4 regions of the Bradyrhizobium sp. USDA 4473 genome follow, and region 1 is predicted to be linked to each of the others. Evidence: predicted binding sites of a transcription regulator. Region 1 holds the regulator's gene; each other region holds the start of a gene.
The links. Region 1 encodes PhoB, which activates phosphate uptake and scavenging genes when phosphate is short. Its sites were predicted from a motif close to TGTCATNNANCTGTCAT; they were not measured.
Positions count from the first base shown of each region.

Region 2: a site for PhoB is predicted at 2,031-2,047, ahead of ACVW17_RS35770 (alkaline phosphatase D family protein). Genes of this name have one in related genera too.
Region 3: a site for PhoB is predicted at 2,245-2,261, ahead of ACVW17_RS19155 (glycerophosphodiester phosphodiesterase family protein). Genes of this name have one in related genera too.
Region 4: a site for PhoB is predicted at 1,753-1,769, ahead of phnC (phosphonate ABC transporter ATP-binding protein). Genes of this name have one in related genera too.

Region 1 is NZ_JBSSGE010000001.1:850,064-854,555, forward strand. It holds gene ACVW17_RS03985 (hypothetical protein) at 1-142, shown strand, start outside; gene ACVW17_RS03990 (GcrA family cell cycle regulator) at 403-915, shown strand; gene phoB (phosphate regulon transcriptional regulator PhoB) at 1,187-1,897, opposite strand; gene phoU (phosphate signaling complex protein PhoU) at 2,026-2,742, opposite strand; gene pstB (phosphate ABC transporter ATP-binding protein PstB) at 2,763-3,581, opposite strand; gene pstA (phosphate ABC transporter permease PstA) at 3,578-4,423, opposite strand; gene pstC (phosphate ABC transporter permease subunit PstC) at 4,428-4,492, opposite strand, start outside.
Region 2 is NZ_JBSSGE010000001.1:7,637,207-7,641,698, reverse strand. It holds gene ACVW17_RS35780 (indolepyruvate ferredoxin oxidoreductase family protein) at 1-1,223, shown strand, start outside; gene ACVW17_RS35775 (hypothetical protein) at 1,406-1,792, shown strand; gene ACVW17_RS35770 (alkaline phosphatase D family protein) at 2,137-3,717, shown strand; gene ACVW17_RS35765 (aldo/keto reductase) at 3,881-4,492, shown strand, end outside.
Region 3 is NZ_JBSSGE010000001.1:4,126,242-4,130,733, reverse strand. It holds gene ACVW17_RS19165 (DUF4403 family protein) at 1-553, shown strand, start outside; gene ACVW17_RS19160 (ABC transporter substrate-binding protein) at 713-1,927, shown strand; gene ACVW17_RS19155 (glycerophosphodiester phosphodiesterase family protein) at 2,355-3,752, shown strand; gene ACVW17_RS19150 (PRC-barrel domain-containing protein) at 3,820-4,338, opposite strand.
Region 4 is NZ_JBSSGE010000001.1:7,661,254-7,665,745, reverse strand. It holds gene ACVW17_RS35895 (alpha-D-ribose 1-methylphosphonate 5-triphosphate diphosphatase) at 1-1,022, opposite strand, end outside; gene ACVW17_RS35890 (transferase hexapeptide repeat family protein) at 1,019-1,684, opposite strand; gene phnC (phosphonate ABC transporter ATP-binding protein) at 1,886-2,701, shown strand; gene phnD (phosphonate ABC transporter substrate-binding protein) at 2,782-3,714, shown strand; gene phnE (phosphonate ABC transporter, permease protein PhnE) at 3,796-4,492, shown strand, end outside.

The DNA of each region.
Region 1 (4,492 bases):
GCGGCACGTGGGCAACATTCTATGCTGCGGCGGGTCCGTGTCAATCGCCAGGAGCCGGTCCTTTGCCGGGCTTCCTGCGCTGCCGAACGAGCGCAATCCGGAGCATTCCGGTGCGGTGGAAAAGCCTCACAGCAATGCTTAACTTTGTCGGAACATGTGGACGCACGGCCGCGGACTCTTGCGCCAGAGTCACGCCATATTGTAGCGTTTGGCCTGTCGGGTACGACATCTCGTGCGGCAGTACTGGACCCTCTAAGTAGCCTTTGTGTCTCGCGTAAACGTTCGGGCGCAACACCGCGCCCGGCGAGGGCTAAGGGATTCTGGCCGCAGGGATATTTGTCCAGATTTGGCTCGCAGCGCCGCTCCAATGACTGGCCGGCGCCATGCGAAAGGAAGAATGCGATGACGGTATTGACCTGGTCCGACGATCGCGTCGAGCAGCTGAAGAAGCTCTGGGAGTCTGGCCTTTCGGCCAGCCAGATCGCAGCGGAACTTGGCAATGTGACGCGAAACGCCGTGATCGGCAAAGTGCACCGGCTCGGCCTCTCCGGCCGCGCCAAGGCACCCTCCACGGCGGCGCCGCGGCAGCGCAAGGCGCGCCCCGCCCAGCACATGATGCGAGTGGCGCGCCCGGTCTCGCGCGGCAACACCGCGCTCGCGCACGCCTTCGAGGTCGAGATGGAGCCCGATCCGATCTCGTTCGACAACGTGGTGCCGATGAGCCAGCGGCTGTCGCTGCTCGAACTCAACGAGGCCACCTGTCACTGGCCGGTCGGCGATCCCTCGAGCCCGGAATTCTTCTTCTGCGGCGGCAAGGCGCTCGCCGGCCTGCCCTATTGCGCGCATCATTCCCGCGTCGCCTACCAGCCCGCCGCCGATCGCCGCCGGCCGTCGGCGAAGCCGCAGATCAAGTAGCCCTCGGGAAAACTACGGAAGACCTGAAAAACAAATCCCCGCACAAGCGGGGATTTTTTGTGAGCGAATGAACATCAAGGGCACATAGCCCAGGTCAAGCGCACTGCGCGACGTAAGGTGAGCACACGCGCCCCTCCCCACCCTCCCCCGCAAGGAGGGAGGGAGCCGGACAGTGTGCTCACCTCACGCGATAACGAGCCGCCGCTCGTGGCGCGATGGATTGCTTCGCTCCGCTCGCAATGACGATGACGGCTCTCGCCGGAAAGGCGACTTACGGCTGCGGCTCGGCTTTCGCGAAGCGGTCGTCGAGCGCGTAGCCGGCGCCGCGCACGGTGCGGATCGGATCCTGCTCGCGGCCCGGATTGAGCAGCTTGCGCAGGCGGCCGATATGGACGTCGACGGTGCGCTCATCGATGTAGATGTCGCGGCCCCAGACGCTGTCGAGCAGCTGCTCGCGGCTGAACACGCGGCCGGGATGCTCAAGGAAGAATTCGAGCAGCCGATACTCGGTCGGCCCGAGATCGATCGGACGGCCCGAGCGCGCGACGCGGCGCTTCTCGCGGTCGAGCTCGATGTCGCCATAGGTCAGGACGGTGGCGAGCCGCTCCGGGCTCGCGCGGCGCAGCAGGCCCTTCACCCGCGCCAGGAGCTCCGGCACCGAGAACGGCTTGACGATGTAATCGTCGGCGCCGGTGGCCAGACCGCGCACCCGCTCGCTCTCCTCGCCGCGCGCGGTCAGCATGATGATCGGAAGCTGCTTGGTCTCGGGCCGCGCCCGCAGGCGGCGGCACAGCTCGATGCCGGACAGGCCCGGCAGCATCCAGTCGAGGACCACGAGGTCGGGAACGCGCTCCTTGAGGCGGGTATCGGCATCGTCGCCGCGCCCCACCGTTTCGACATCGTAGCCTTCCGCATCGAGGTTGTAGCGCAACAGCGTCGTTAGCGCTTCCTCGTCTTCGACTACCAGAATGCGTGCGCTCATCGGTCTAAGTTCTTTCTCTGTGGTGATCTGTTGCCCAGACGCAAACCGAAACACTTAGCTTCTTGAGCATAATCCCCGCGGAAACGACTTGTCGAAGACAATCCGGTTCCGCGCGTGCGGATGATGTCCTAGTTACCCGGCACAGTGGTGGCAAAATTGGTCATGTCGCCCTTCGGGCGCTTGTCGGTGATCTGCTGGCCTTCGATCATGTAGAACACAGTCTCGGCGATGTTGGTGGCGTGATCGCCGATCCGCTCGATGTTCTTGGCGCAGAACATCAGATGGATGCAGAACGAGATGTTGCGCGGATCTTCCATCATGTAGGTGAGCAGCTCGCGGAACAGCGAGGTGCAGATCGCATCGACCTCCTCGTCGCCCTTCCAGACGTTCATCGCCGCCGGCAGATCGTGCGCGGCATAGGCGTCGAGCACCGACTTGACCTGCGACAGCACGAGGTCGGTCATGTGCTCCAGGCCGCGGATCAGCTTCAGCGGCTGGAAATCGCTCTCCAGCGCCGCGACGCGCTTGCCCATGTTCTTGGCGAGGTCGCCGATCCGCTCGAGGTCGGTGGCGACGCGCATCGCGCTGACGATCTCGCGCAGATCGATCGCCATCGGCTGGCGCCGCGCGATCGTCAGCACCGCGCGCTCTTCGATGACGCGCTGCAGATTGTCGATCTCGATATCGGCGGCGACCACGCGCTTGCCGAGCGCGACGTCGCGCCGGATCAGCGCGTCGACCGACTCGGTGATCATCCGCTCGACGAGGCCGCCCATCTCGGCGACCAGGCGGGTCAACTCCTGCAGGTCGCTGTCGAATGCCTTGGCGGTGTGTTCAGAAGCCATCATCTGTCTCCTCAGCCCGGTCAGCCGAACCGGCCGGTGATGTAGTCCTGGGTGCGTCGATCGCTCGGCGAGGTGAAGATCTTGTTGGTGTCGTCGAACTCGATCAGCTCGCCGAGATACATGAAGGCGGTCTTGTCGGAGACGCGCGCCGCCTGCTGCATGTTGTGGGTGACGATCGCGATCGTGTAATCCTCGGAGAGCTCCTGGATCAGCTCCTCGACCTTGGCGGTGGAGATCGGATCGAGCGCCGAGCACGGTTCGTCGAACAGGATCACCTCGGGACGCACCGCCACGGTGCGCGCGATGCACAGCCGCTGCTGCTGGCCGCCGGACAGCGACAGGCCGGAGGCGTTCAGCTTGTCCTTGACCTCGTTCCACAGCGCGCCGCCGCGCAGCGCCTTCTCGACCCGGTCGTCCATCTCGGACTTCGAGATCTTCTCGTAGAGGCGGATGCCGAAGGCGATGTTCTCGTAGATCGTCATCGGGAACGGCGTCGGCTTCTGGAACACCATGCCGACCCGCGCGCGGAGCAGATTGAGGTCGAGCTTGGGATCGAGGATGTTGGTCTGGTCCAGCATCAGCTGGCCGACCGCGCGCTGGCCCGGATAAAGGTCGTACATCCGGTTGAAGATGCGCAGCAGGGTCGACTTGCCGCAGCCCGACGGTCCGATGAACGCCGTGACGCGGTTGGTGCCGAGCGTCAGGTTGATGTTCTTCAGCGCGTGGTGCTCGCCGTAATAGAAATTGAGGTTACGCACCGTGACTTTCGGCGGCGCGTCCGGAAGCGGCACCTGGGGAACGTGGCCCGCGACAGTCGTGGAGACGGAAAGCTCGGTCATTTTGCGGTCCTTTCGGCACCAAGGATACGCGCGCCGATATTCAACGCGAGCACGGTGAAGGTGATGAGCAGTGCGCCGCTCCACGCCAGTTCCTTCCAGTAGGCGTAGGGGCTCTGCACGAAGTTGTTGATGGTCACCGGCAGGTTGGCCATCGTCTTGGTCAAATCCCAGCTGAAGAACTGGTTCGACAGCGCGGTGAATAGCAGCGGCGCGGTCTCGCCGGCGACACGCGCGGTCGCCAGCAGCACGCCGGTGATCAAGCCGCTACGCGCAGCACGATAAGCGATCCGCTTGATCACCAGCGAACGCGGCAGGCCGAGCGCGGAGGCCGCCTCGCGCAACGGATTGGGCACCAGCAGCAGCATGTCCTCGGTGGTGCGCAGCACGACCGGGATCACGATCACGGCGAGCGCAAGACTGCCTGCGATCGCCGAGAAGCCGCGCATCGGCACCACCACCGCACCATAGATGAACAGGCCGATGATGATCGACGGCGCGCTGAGCAGGATGTCGTTGATGAAGCGGATCACCGAGGTGAGCTTGTCGTGCTTGCCGTACTCGGCAAGGTAGGTGCCGGCGAACAGGCCGAGCGGCGCGCCGATGCCGACGCCGATTACGGTCATGATGACCGAGCCGACGATGGCGTTGAGCAGACCGCCGTCGGTCGAGCCCGGCGGCGGCGTGTTCTGGGTGAACAGCTGCACGCTGAGGCCGGCAAGGCCGTTGTAGAGCAGCGTGATCAGGATCAGCGCCAGCCAGGTGACGCCGAACAGCGCCGCACCGACGCAGAGCGTGCGGATGATGATGTCGCTGCGGCGGCGGGATTTGTAGATCGGGTTCATGGCGTCACTTCCCCGCCTTCTTCTCGAGCCGCATCAGCATCAGCCGCGCGCCGGCGAGCACGAAGAAGG
Region 2 (4,492 bases), 6.8 Mb from region 1:
CGACGCTCGACTTCACCGGCCTGTCGCAGAAGAACGGCGCGGTCATGAGCCATGTCCGGCTGGCGCCTACATCCGATATGCTGACCACGGTCCGCATCGCGCCGGGCAATGCCAATCTGATCCTCGGCTGCGACCTCGTCGTCGCCACCAGCGTGCCGGCGCTGAGCCGTGCCGAGCGCGGCGTCACCCGCGCCGTCGTCAACGCCGACCTGCTGCCGACCGCGAGCTTCGTGATCGATCCCGATATCGACTTCGAGGCAAGCTCGATGCGCGATGCCCTGAACGGCGCGGTGACATCAGGCGATCTCGACATCCTCGACGCCACCGGGCTTGCCACCGCGCTGATGGGCGACAGCATCGCCACCAACGCCTTCATGCTCGGCTTCGCGTTCCAGCGCGGCGCGATCCCGCTGTCGCTCGACGCGATTCTGAAAGCGATCGAGCTCAACGGCGCCGCGATCGAGATGAACAAGACCGCGTTCTCGTGGGGCCGGCTTGCCGCGCACGATCTTCAGCGCGTGGTCAGCGCCGCCCGCTTCAAGAATGCGGGCGCAGCTCCGGCCAAGAAGACGCTGGATGAAGCGATCGCATTCCGCGCCAAATTCCTCACCGACTATCAGGACGCGGCCTACGCCAAGCGCTATCTCGACGACGTCGCGCGTGTCCGCACGGCGGAAGCCGCGGCGGCGCCGGGCTCGCAGGACCTGACCGAGGCTTTTGCAAAAGGCCTGTTCAAGCTGATGGCCTACAAGGACGAATACGAGGTCGCGCGGCTCTATTCCGATGGCGAGTTCAGCAAGGCGCTGCGGGAGCAGTTCGAGGGCAATTCCGGTTTGAAGGTCCTGCTGGCGCCCCCGCTGCTGGCACAGCGCGATCCCGTCACCGGGCGCTTGCAGAAGCGCGAGTTCGGCCCGTGGATCTTCAAGGCGTTCGGCTTGCTGGCCGGGCTGAAGGGCCTGCGCGGCACCGCGTTCGACATCTTCGGCTATACCGCCGAGCGCAAAATGGAGCGCGCGCTGCCGGTCGAATATTCGGCGATGATCCTGCGGCATCTCGACGGCAACAAGCCGCTCGATCTGCCGCGCCTGGTGGCGCTGGCCAAGGCTGCGGACCTCGTGCGCGGCTACGGCCACATCAAGGAAGGCAACGTCGCCCGCTACCGCACCGAATGTGCGCGGCTGGAGCGTGCGATCGGCCAGCCGCTGGCACAGGCGGCCGAGTAGGGGAACTTTCCGCGGCCGCCTTGGTTGACCGGTAACCCTGCCCGCAACCTGCGGCTGGATTCGCGCGGCCGGGCCCCTACATGATGGCTGTTCTGTTCGAGTGATTTCAGGAGGCCTTTTTGACGGTCCTGAAAAACGTTTTGGTTGCAACCGTTTGCGCCGCGTGCCTGGCATGGGGCGGTGTGGCGTTGGCCGACGACTACCGCCCGAGCGAGTTCTTCAGCCTCGATCTTTCACGCGCAGTCCTGTCGCCGAAGCCGCTTGGCCCGCAGGCGCAGTTCGAGCCGGTTCCGGTCGAGGCGAAGGCCGACCATGGGCCGGATCAGCATGCAGCCGCCGAACCGAAGGTTGAGGAGCCGAAGGTCGAGCGGCAGAAGCCGGTACGGACCACCAGGGTGACGGCGCCGCGCGAGACGGCACCGCGCGAGCGGAAGCGCGCAGTCGCGCACGTTCCTGCTCGCGCCAAGCTCGCGCGTCGGCATTCGAACCCGCTCGATGCTGAAGCCCGCGATACCAGGATCCAGACCTGGCCGTGCCGCACCGGCGGCATCTGCAACTGGCGGCGGTGAGAGGCGGCGGCCGCGCCTCTCTCTTTCGAGGTGCACTAATCCCAAATCGTCATCCTGAGGAGCGCGCACTTGCGCGCGTCTCGAAGGATCGATGGCCCGTCTCTGGCCGATTCATCCTTCGAGACGCGCGGAGCCTGTCATCGGGCCGCGCTTCGCGCGGACCCGGTGGCGCCTCCTCAGGATGACGGGTCAGGCGCGTGAGCGCTCGGCGCCCGATGCCGTTCCCAGAATTTCCCTGAGTCATCCCGCCGTCGCAAAACCGTCGGCGCAGAGTCAAGAAACCGTCAGGGCGGAGTCAAACGGCCCAGGCAAAACCTTCGTTGCGATTCGACGAAGGTTATTCGATGCCGACAGCGATCTCCGCAAGGGGGCGAGGCCTTACAAGGCGTCAACTTCTGGTGCGCTCGGCGTCGACGGCTGCGCTCGCGGGATTGGAGGCGCTGGCAAGGGCCTATCTAAGCCGCGCCGCGGATCGGCCCGCGATCACAGGGATCCAGTCCGGCGATGTCGCCAGCGATTCCGCCGTGATCTGGGCCCGCGCCGATCGCGCCGCGCACATGCGGATCGAATGCGCCGCGGTCGAGAGCTTTGCCACCATCCTGCGCAGCGCGACCGCCGACGCGCTGCCGGAGCGCGACTTCACCGCAAAGCTGCTGCTGGATGGCCTGCCGCCGGGGCAGGACCTGTTCTATCGCGTCAGCTTCGAGGATCGCGACGGCCTCGTCGGCGAAAGCCGCATCGGGCATTTCCGCACTGCGCCGGTCGATCGCCGCTCGGTCTCCTTTGTCTGGTCCGGCGACGTCGTTGGGCAGGGCTGGGGCATCGACCCCGCTCGCGGCGGCCTGCGCAGCTACCGCACCATGCTGAACGAGCGCCCGGATTTCTTCATCCACTCGGGCGATCATATTTATGCGGATTGCACGGTGCCCGCGGAGCAAGCGCTGCCGAACGGCGAGGTCTGGCGCAACGTCGTCACCCCTGAGAAATCCGTCGTCGCGCAGACTCTTGAGCAGTTTCGCGGCAATTACAAATACAACTGGCTCGACGAGAATTTCCGCGCCTTCCATGCCGAGGTGCCTGTGTTCGCGCAGTGGGATGACCACGAGGTGGCCGATGACTGGTCGCCGATCGGCACCGCCGACGCGACCGGCTACGACGCGGACGGCAATTCGAAGCTGGTGGCGCGGGCGCGGCGTGCGTTCCACGAATTCATGCCGATGCGGCTGATGCCGGAGCGTGATGGCCGGGTCTATCGCAAGATCGCCTACGGGCCGCTGCTCGACGTCTTCATCATCGACATGCGCTCCTACCGCGATTCCGGCTGGAACAAGCAGGGCGATCCGGAGCAGGCGTTCATCCTCGGCGAGAGTCAGCTGGCCTGGCTGAAGCGCGAACTGATGGCATCGGATGCTGTCTGGAAGGTGATCGCGGCGGATCTGCCGATCGGGCTCATCAGCCTCGATGCCGTTGCGCTCGGCGACGGGCCGCCCGAGCGGCGCGAGCACGAGATCGCCGACCTGCTGTCCTTCATGAAGCGCGCCGGCGTCCGCAACACGGTGTGGCTCACGGCGGACATGCATTACACCGCGGCGCATCACTATGATCCGAACCGCGCCGTGTTCCAGGAGTTCGAGCCGTTCTGGGAGTTCGTCTCCGGTCCGCTGCATGCCGGCACCTGGTCGCCGGGCGCACTCGACAACACCTTCGGCCCGAAGGCGATGTACGAGAAGGGCTGCACCGCCGAGCAGGGCGACAACCTCGCGCCCTGCTTCGGCCTGCAATTCTTTGGCCGCGTCGACATCGACGGCAGGACCGCCGTGATGACAGTGACGCTGAAGGACGTCGACAACCACGATCTCTGGTCGGTCGACATCGAGCCAAGGCCGGACGCACGGCCCGGCCAGATCTTGGCGGAACATATTTAAGCTCGCCAATGCCGTCGCGACATCTTGATTTGCGGCGGCTTGCCCGAAGGGCCGGTTTGCGGGCAGACTAGGCATTGGCAGTCCTGCCAATTTCATTCCACGAAACGATTTGCTGGCGTGACGTCGTCGATTTCCTCGGCGTCCCACGCGTCAGGAGCTATCCATGGAAAATCTGCAGACACAGGGCATCAGCCTGCCGCAACTCGGGCTCGGCACCTTCCGCATGCAGGGCGATGCCTGCCGCGCGGCGGTCGAGAGCGCGCTCGGGCTCGGTTACCGGCACATCGACACCGCCGAGATGTACGCCAATGAAGAGCCGATCGGCGCGGCGATCGCGGCTTCCAAGGTCCCGCGCAAGGACCTGCATGTGACGACCAAGGTGTGGCACGAGAATCTGGCACCGGATGCGATCCGGACGGCGTTCGATGCCAGCCTGAAGAAGCTGCGGCTCGATCACGTCGATCTCTATCTGGTGCACTGGCCGTCGAAGAACATGAAGCTGCCGGCCGTGTTCGAAACGCTGATGCGGCTGAAGCAGGAGGGCCGCGTCCGGGCGATCGGCGTCGCCAATTTCACCACCGCGCTGCTCAAGATCGTGGTCGAGGACATCAAGGCGCCGATCGCCTGCAACCAGATCGAATATCACGCGATGCTGGACCAGACGCCGGTGCGGACATATCTCGCCGCGAAATCGATCCCGCTGGTGGCCTATTGTCCGCTGGCGCAGGGCCGTTTCGCGACCGACGAGACGCTGGCGAAGATCGGCAAGAAGCAT
Region 3 (4,492 bases), 3.3 Mb from region 1:
GCTGACGCAGCTGGTCGAGGCGCAGCTGAAGGGCAAGACCTTCCCCGAGGACGGTTCCGGCCCGGTCGACGTCACCGTCAAGAGCGCGAGCATCGCGGCCTCCGGCGACCGGCTTTTGATCTCGCTTCTGGTGCATGCCAAGGAGAAGAAGAGCTTCTTCGGGCTCGGCGCCGAGGCGACCGTGCATATCTGGGGCCGGCCCCGGCTCGACCAGGCGGCGCAGACGCTGCGGCTCGCCGACGTCGAGCTGGCGGTGGAATCCGAGGCGGCGTTCGGCCTGCTCGGCGCCGCCGCGCGCGCGGCGGTCCCGCACATGCAGCAGGCGCTGGCCGACCGGCTGGTCGTCGACCTGAAGCCGTTCGCGGCCAACGCCCAGCGCAAGATCGCCGCCGCCATCGCCGACCTGCAGAAGAACGAGGAAGGCATCCGCGTCGACGCCGACGTCAACAGCATCCGCCTGGCCGACATCGCGTTCGATTCGAAGACGCTGCGGGTGATCGTGGAGACCGACGGCACCATCAAGGCCGCCGTCACCGCATTGCCGGCACTGTAGCCTTGCCCTCTCCGCGCCAGCGGGGCGAGGGCAACAGCTTTCCGCTCATCGAGTAGCGGCAGCCCATATGCCCAAAAAGTCGTCTTTGCGACAGGTTGCCGCACCGGATAGAAGGTGCCCCGTGGAAGCAACCAACGAAAAGTCAGGGAGACAAACTCGATGAAATCGCTCTTGGCCGCAGCGGCGGCCGGCTTCGCGCTCGCGGTCTCCGGCACCGCAGCCAACGCCCAGATCTCCGACGACGTCGTCAAGCTCGGCGTGCTCACCGACATGTCGAGCCTCTATGCCGACGCCACCGGCAAGGGCTCGGTCGCCGCCGTCGAGATGGCGGTCGCCGATTACGGCGGCAAGGTCAAGGGCAAGCCGATCCAGGTCGTGGTGGCCGACCACCAGAACAAGCCCGACGTCGGCGTCGGCATTGCGCGCAACTGGTACGACAACGACAAGGTCGATGCGATCCTCGACGTGCCGACCTCATCGGTCGCGCTGCCGATCTCGGCGCTGACGCGCGAGAAGAACAAGATCCACATCAATTCCGGCGGCGGCTCCTCCGACATCACCGGCACCGCATGCTCGCCCAACACCGTGCACTGGACCTACGACACCTATGCGCTGTCGAACGTCGCGGGCAAGGCGATGGTCAAGCGCGGCGAGGACACCTGGTTCTTCGTCACCGCCGACTATGCCTTCGGCATGGCACTGGAGCGCGATGCCGCCAACGTCGTCAAGGAGAGCGGCGGCAAGGTGCTCGGCGACGTGCGCCATCCGCTCAACTCGTCGGACTTCTCGTCCTTCCTGCTGCAGGCGCAGGCCTCCAAGGCCAAGGTCGTGGCGCTGGCCAATGCCGGCGGCGACACCACCACCGCGCTGAAGCAGGCCGCCGAGTTCGGCCTGGCGCAGGGTGGCCAGAAGCTGATCGCGCTGCTGATGGAAATCACCGACACCCACGCACTGGGCCTGAAGGCGACGCAGGGCCTGATCGTCACCGACGCCTTCTACTGGGACATGAACGACGAGACCCGCGCCTTCTCGAAGCGCTTCAACGAGAAGGTCGGCCACATGCCGACCATGATCCAGGCCGGCCTCTATTCGGCAACCATGCATTACCTGAAGGCGATCGAAGCCATCGGCACCGACGAGGCGCCGAAGGTGATGGAGCAGATGCGCAAGACGCCGATCAACGACTTCTTCGCCAAGAACGGCCATATCCGAATCGACGGCCGCATGGTGCACGACATGTACCTGTTCGAAACCAAGAAGCCCGAGGAATCCAAGGGCGAGTGGGACCTCTACAAGCTGATCGCCACCGTGCCCGGCGACGAAGCCTTCCGCCCGCTCGACAAGGGCGGCTGCCCGCTGGTGAAGTCGAACTGACGCGCGCGCCGCTGCGCTCCCTCTCCCCGTTCTTACCGGGAGAGGGTTGGGGTGAGGGGCTGTCTCCGCGTACACGTCGATAACCGCGCTCGCGGAGGCTCCCCCTCACCCGGAATGCATCTAACGATGCATTCCGACCTCTCCCCGCACGCGGGGCGAGGTGAAGCGGTGCCCGCTGCTCGATCCGGCGCAAGGTCCTCTTCTTGTCCCAGGTGCCGCACCGTCGACGCATTCGATTGCGCACGGCGACCTCAGAAAATCGAGCTTGGAAGATCGATCGATCCACATCCTCTTTCGTTTGGATCGCGCTTCCCCTCAGTCATCCGCTTGTCAGGAGATTGAGACAAGAAGACAACAGCGTCAGCCCTGGTCGGTTCGGGCGCTCGTGGCATCAACCCGATGCCAGGCTGGAGATGGAGACTTGGCCGTGAAGCAGTTTTGTTCGCGACGAAAGATGCATGTTGGAGCGATGCTGCTCGGCGCGACGGCCCTGGCGATCCTGCTGCCGTCGATCGCGTCGGCGCAAACCGGCCCGGCACCTTCAGGCGCCAAACCGTTCCTGACCGTCGACGGCAAGCTGCCGCTGGTGATCGGGCATCGCGGTGTGCCGGGCCTGGTGCCCGAGGAGACCGAAGCCTCGTACGAGCTCGCCGCCGACCTCGGCACCGACTCGCTCGAAGAAGACCTGCATCTGACCAAGGATTGCGTGCTGGTGGCGCGCCACAATCCATGGCTCGGCGACAACACCAACGTTGCCGAAGTGGCGAAGACCAATGCGGACGTCGCCAAACGCAAACGCACGACGCCGGGCGTCCGCGTCAAGGTGAAATGGGTGCAAACCCAGACCAGCGGCCCGGCTGAATATCCCACCGACCTCCTCGATCCGGCCGATCCGAAGTCGGTGCTGAAGGCGCTGATCGTCGACAGCGATGATCACACCAACGACTGGTCGATCACCGATTTCACCATGGCCGAGCTGAGAACCTGGATCGCCGGCACCACCTATGATGCAGCCAACGAGCGGCCGAAACTGTTCAACGGCAAGTTTCCGATCATCAGCTTCCAGGACATCATCGACATCGCCAAGGCCAAGAGCAAGGCGACCGGACGTTCGATCTCGGTCTATCCGGAAACCAAGAACCCGACCTGGAACAATGCCCAGGCGATCGCCAATGGCTGCGGCGCGCCCGGCAGCCGTCCGCTCGAGGACGCCCTGATCAAGATCATCAAGGAGAACGGCCTCAATTCAAAGGACGCGCCGATCATCGTGCAGAGCTTCGAGCCCGGCAGCCTGAAATACATGCGCAGCCACGGACTGGAAACACGGCAGGTCCAGCTGATCGACGGCAACGGCGTCGACTTCAGGACGGGTAAGGTGCTGCTCAACAATATCGCCAATTCCCGCCCCTACGACTGGACGGTTGCGGGCGACAGCCGCACCTTCGATACGATGCTGACGCCGGAAGGCCTCGCCGAGATCAAGACCTATGCCGACGGCATCGGTCCGTGGAAGGCCTATATCGTGCCGTACAAGATCTCGCCCTGGACGGACGAGAGCGCCGACGGCAAGCCGACCAAGGGTTCGACGGCGGACGCCAGGACGCAGGACGCAACCAGCGTGATCGCCGACGCGCACAGGCTCGGCCTGTTCGTGCATGTCTTCACGTTCCGCAACGAGAAGAAATATCTCGCCGCCGACTACCACGGCGATCCGGCCCTTGAATATCTGAAGTTCTTCCGTCTCGGCGTCGACGGGGTGTTCACGGATTTCACCCACACCGGCGTCGCCGCCCGCGCGGCTTACCTGCGCGAGCTCGGCCGGTGAAGCCTGCGCAACAAAAGCGCGCCCGGCATCACCGGGCGCGCTTGTCTTTCACGTCATGCGCTATGCGTCAGTCGGTCGAGTACTTGAACTCGGGCATCGCCTTCAGCTCATCCTTGGTCGCGCTGAACACCGCGTGATCCGGATACCAGGGATTCGGCTTCGAGGACGATGCCGCAGGGGCCGCGCCCGTTGTGGTCGTCGACTTGTTCGTGCTGCCGGTGTTCGCAGCACCGGTATAGGCGACCGGCTCGTTGACGAACTTCACCTTGTCGATCGGCACCGCGACCAGGTGCTCGCCGACACCCAGGAAACCGCCGACGCCGATCACGACCGCCTTAATGGCACCGCCCTTGTCCATCAGGAGATCATTGATCGAGCCGACGCTCTCGTTACTGTCGTTGTAGACGCTAAGGCCGACGACCTTCGACGCGCGCCAGTCACCCTTGTAGGTGTTCGGCGAGGTGGCCGCCGTCGATGCCGGCGGTGACATCTTGTTGTCGGTCTTGTCGGCGGGCGTTTGCGCGACCGCGACGGTCGCAAGCAAAGCCGAGCCGGCAACGCCGGCGATGATTGATTTGATCAACATGGTTGCGCTCTCCTCAGTTCGCACAATCGATGCTGGGAGAACCCGTGATGTCAGCGACCGTTCCTATTGCGCCTGCGCTCAAAAGCCGCTCCGGTATGACGGAACACGGTCACGGTGCAGCATGCACCGGCAACTTTTCGATAGACGGGACGTT
Region 4 (4,492 bases), 6.8 Mb from region 1:
CCCGTGGCGAGCACGCCGCGATCGGCGAGCCCGGCGGCGCGCGCCGGCGCCGACGAGATCAGGTCCCACGCCTCCGTAAGCGGCAGGATGCCGTCGGCGGCGAGCCGGAACGCCGCGAGCAGCTGCGCCGGATAATAATAATCCGACGCCAGCACCGAGCAGAGGCCCTGCGCGATCATGTCGGAGGCCTTGGTCCAGCCGGTGTGGCTGCCGCCGCGCACCACGTTGGGCGCGCCGAACACGATGAAGTCGCCGGCAGCCGCGGCATCGCGCGCGGTCTCCTCGTTGACGGGGAATTCGGCGATCGTGGCGCCGAGCGCACGAAACTCCTGGCGCATCGCCGGGCTGTTGTCGTCATGCGACAGCATGCGGATATCAGCCGCGCGTGCAGCCGCAGCCAGCCGCCTGATCGAGGCCGGCACCTCGGGACGGCGCGCCACGATCCGATCGAGCATGTCGTTGACGGCGTCGACGGAGAGTCCGCTACGTTCGGCGAGCTGGTTGCGCTTCTTCGGCTTGACGTTGCTGTGGTCGTTGAAGGCGAACAGGTCGATGCGGCCTTCGGTGAGCCATTGAATGATCTCGGCCTCGGCGTCGAGATTGTGGGTCTCGTGACGCAGATGGAAGCGGGTGTCAGCGGCGAGCTGCGGCCGCAGCGCCTCGATCGCATCGAGCAGCTTGCGCGCGTTCTCCGCGCTGCGCAGGCCAGGCTCCCACGACCAGGTGGTGCCGTGGAACACGGTGGTGATGCCGTTGGCGATCGCCTGGCGGTCGCTGTCGAGCAATGCGACGTCGGTCGGGAAGTCGACGCCCGGGCGCGGCATCATCTGCCGCTCGAACGCATCGCCGTGCAGATCGATGATGCCGGGCAGCACCAGCAGGCCCTCGGCATCGATATGGAGTGCGGCACGACCCTGCTCGGCGTCCAGCGCGCCGATGTCGCGGCCGGCGGTCCGCAGCGAGGTCTCGACCAATGCCCCGTCAACCAGCGCGCGCCCGCCTTCGATGAAGATATCCGTCACGATGCGGCGCTCCGTTGTTTGTCCAGTGATTGGGATACGGCCTCGGCCTCATACTTGTCGAGGAATTCTTCGGCCGTGAGCTTGCGAAAATCGGGCAGCACACGACGAAGTGTTTCGTGATCCCAGTCCCACCATGCGAGCGCCGCGAGGCGATCCGCCGTGGTCTCGGAGAAGCGCCGCTTGACCGGACGCGCCGGGTTGCCGGCAACTATCGTATAGGCGGGGACATCCTTGGTCACGATCGCGCCGGCGGCGACCACGGCGCCGGTTCCGATGTTCCGTCCCGGCAGCAGGATCGCGCCGTGACCGATCCAGACGTCATGGCCGATATGCACGTGATGCGCACGTCGCCAGTTGAAGAAGTCGATGTCGTCGCTCTCGCCGGGGAAGTAGGCGCTGGCGCGGTAGGTGAAGTGCGCCTGCGTCGCGCGATGCATCGGATGGTTGCCGGGGTTGATCCGGGTCATCGCCGCGATCGAGCAGAACTTGCCGATCGAGGTGTAGGTGATCTGGCTGTCGTTCACGACGTAGGAATAGTCATCCATGCTGACTTCAAGCAGGATCGTGCGCGCGCCGACCTCGGTATATTTGCCGAGCTTGCTCTCGCGGACCGACGCGGTCGGGTCGATGGTCGGCACAACCGAGAGTGTTTTTCCGGCCATCGGGGTCCTCCGCAATTCTTGCAAATCGTTGGCTTCCGGGGAGATGGGGCCCGTCATCGGGATGCTTGATGACGGCATCATGACGTTACGATGACGACATGCGAGCGGGTGTGGACGATCGCCGCACCGCAACGTCACGTCACATAACTGTAAAACGCCGGGGATAGCGATGGCCCAAACGCGACGCGGTTGGAGCATTGCATGCTGGTGGTGGAAGGTTTGACGTGCCGGTTCGGCACAAAAGCCGCAGTCGACAACGCATCGTTTTCGATCGCGCCGGGCAGCTTTGTCGGTGTGATCGGCCGCTCCGGTGCCGGCAAGTCGACCCTGCTGCGGATGATCAACCGTCTCGCCGATCCGACCTCCGGCCGCATCCTGTTCGAGGGCACCGATGTCACCGCGCTGCGCGGCAAGGAGCTGCGGCAGTGGCGGGCGCGTTCGGCGATGATCTTCCAGCAGTTCAATCTGGTCGGTAGGCTCGACGTGCTGACCAATGTGCTGATGGGCCGGCTTGCGCAGATTCCGTCCTGGCGCTCGCTGGCGCAGGTCTGGCCGGAGCAGGACAGGGCGCTGGCGATGTCTGCGCTCGATCAGTTCGATATTGCCCAGCTCGCGGCGCAGCGCGCCGACCAGCTTTCCGGCGGCCAGCAGCAGCGCGTTGCGATCGCCCGCGCGCTGGTGCAGGAGCCCGATATCATCCTCGCCGACGAGCCGATCGCCTCGCTCGATCCGCGCAACACCAAGATCGTGATGGATGCGCTGCTGCGCATCAACAAGCATTTCGGCATCACGGTGCTCTGCAACCTGCACTCGCTCGACCTCGCGCGAACCTATTGCGACCGCCTGGTCGGCATGGCGGCCGGCCGCGTGGTGTTCGACGGCGCGCCTGCGGCGCTGACTGACCATATCGCCCGCGAGCTCTATGACCTCGAGGCCAATGACGTCATCGGCGCGGCGCCGCTGCCCGCGCCCGACGGTGCGACCGCGCCGGCGCTCGGCACCGCTGCCGCGGCCTGAGCGTCGCGCATTTTTCTTGATCTGCGAGGCTGGGCGTTTTGCCCGGCCAACAGGTGTGTAACCACAAAAGAGGGGTAGTCATGTTCACTCGTCGCATCATTCTGGTCGGCGCTGCCGCGCTGGCCTTCGCCGGTTCGGCGTCCGCGCAGGACTGGAAAGCCAAATATCCGGAGCTGACCTTCGCGGTGGTGCCGGCCGAGAACGCCTCGGGCGTCACCGAGCGCTGGACGCCGTTCGTGGCGTATCTATCGAAGGAGCTCGGCGTGAAGGTCACGCTGCGCATCGCCAACGACTACGCCGCCGTGATCGAAGGTCAGCGCGCAGGCAACATCCAGATCGCCAGCTACGGTTCGGCGTCGTTCGCCCGCGCCCGCCTCACCGGCGTCAAGACCGACGCCTTCGCCAACGACATGAACCAGGACGGTTCGACCGGCTACTACTCGGTGTTTTACGTCAAGGCGTCGAGCCCCTACAAGAAGGTCGAGGATCTGAAGGGCAAGAACCTCGGCCTGGTCGACCCGAATTCGACATCGGGCAACAACGTGCCGCGCTTCGAGCTCGACAAGATGGGCATCCCCGATGCCGAGGGCTATTTCGGCAAGGTCGTGTTCACGGGCAGCCACGAAAACGCCGTGCTGGCGCTGGCGCAAGGCACCGTCGACATGGCGGCCAATCAGTGGACCAACGACGACGATTCGACGCTCGCGCAGATGCTGACCAAGGGCATGCTGAAGAACGCCGACGGCTCCGCGATGAAGAAGGACGACTTCCGCATCATCAACAAGTCGTCGCCGATCATCAACGGCCCCTACGCCTATAACTCCGACCTTCCGGAGGACCTGAAGGCGGCGATCGCCAAGGCCTTCTTCGACGCGCCGACCAAGGACAAGGCCGCGTTCGACCGTCTCTCCGACGGCCAGAAGAAGGGTTTCCATCCCGCCACGACCAAGGATTGGGACAGCACGATCGAGCTGATCAAGTTCGTCGACAGGCTGCGCAAGAAGGCGAGCTGATCGCACCACGGAGACATGCGGAGCCGGGTTTTTCATAACCCGGCTCTTTCCGTTGAACCTCCAGCCCGGCTGATCAACACGATGGCAACTGCCGTATCCATCCTTCCGGCCCAGCAACTGGCGGTGCTGGAAGACGCCTACCGCAAGGCGGTTGCGCGCAAGCGGCTGAGGGGCGCGCTGGCGACCGCGGCGTTCTGCGTCGCCCTGGTCGTCGCCGCGTTCGGCGCCGAGGTGAACCTGCGCACGCTGTTCACCTATTTCGGCAATTTCGTCAGTTATTTCGATCGCATCCTCACGCTCGATTCCGGCGCGCGGGTCTGGACCGACCCCGCCGAATGGTTCTGGGGCTGGCACAAATGGCTGAGGATGCTCGGCGAGACGCTCCTGATCAGCTATGTCGGCACGTTGACCGGCGCGGTGTTCGCCTTCGCGCTCAATTTCTTCGCCGCCCAAAATACCTCGCCGGGGCCCTGGGTGCGCTTCATCATCCGCCGCCTGCTGGAATTCGCCCGCACCGTGCCCGGCATCGTGTTCGCGCTGATCTTCGTGATCGCGTTCGGCCTCGGCCCGATGGCCGGCGTGCTGGCGATCGCGATCCACACCACAGGCGCGCTCGGCAAGCTGTTTGCCGAGATCGTCGAAAATGCCGACATGAAGCCGGTCGAGGGCATCCGCTCCACCGGCGCGAGCTGGCTGTCCTGCATGCGCTTTGCCATCCTGCCGCAGGTCTCGGCCGGATACGCCAGCTACGCGCTGCTGCGCTTCGAGATCAATGTCC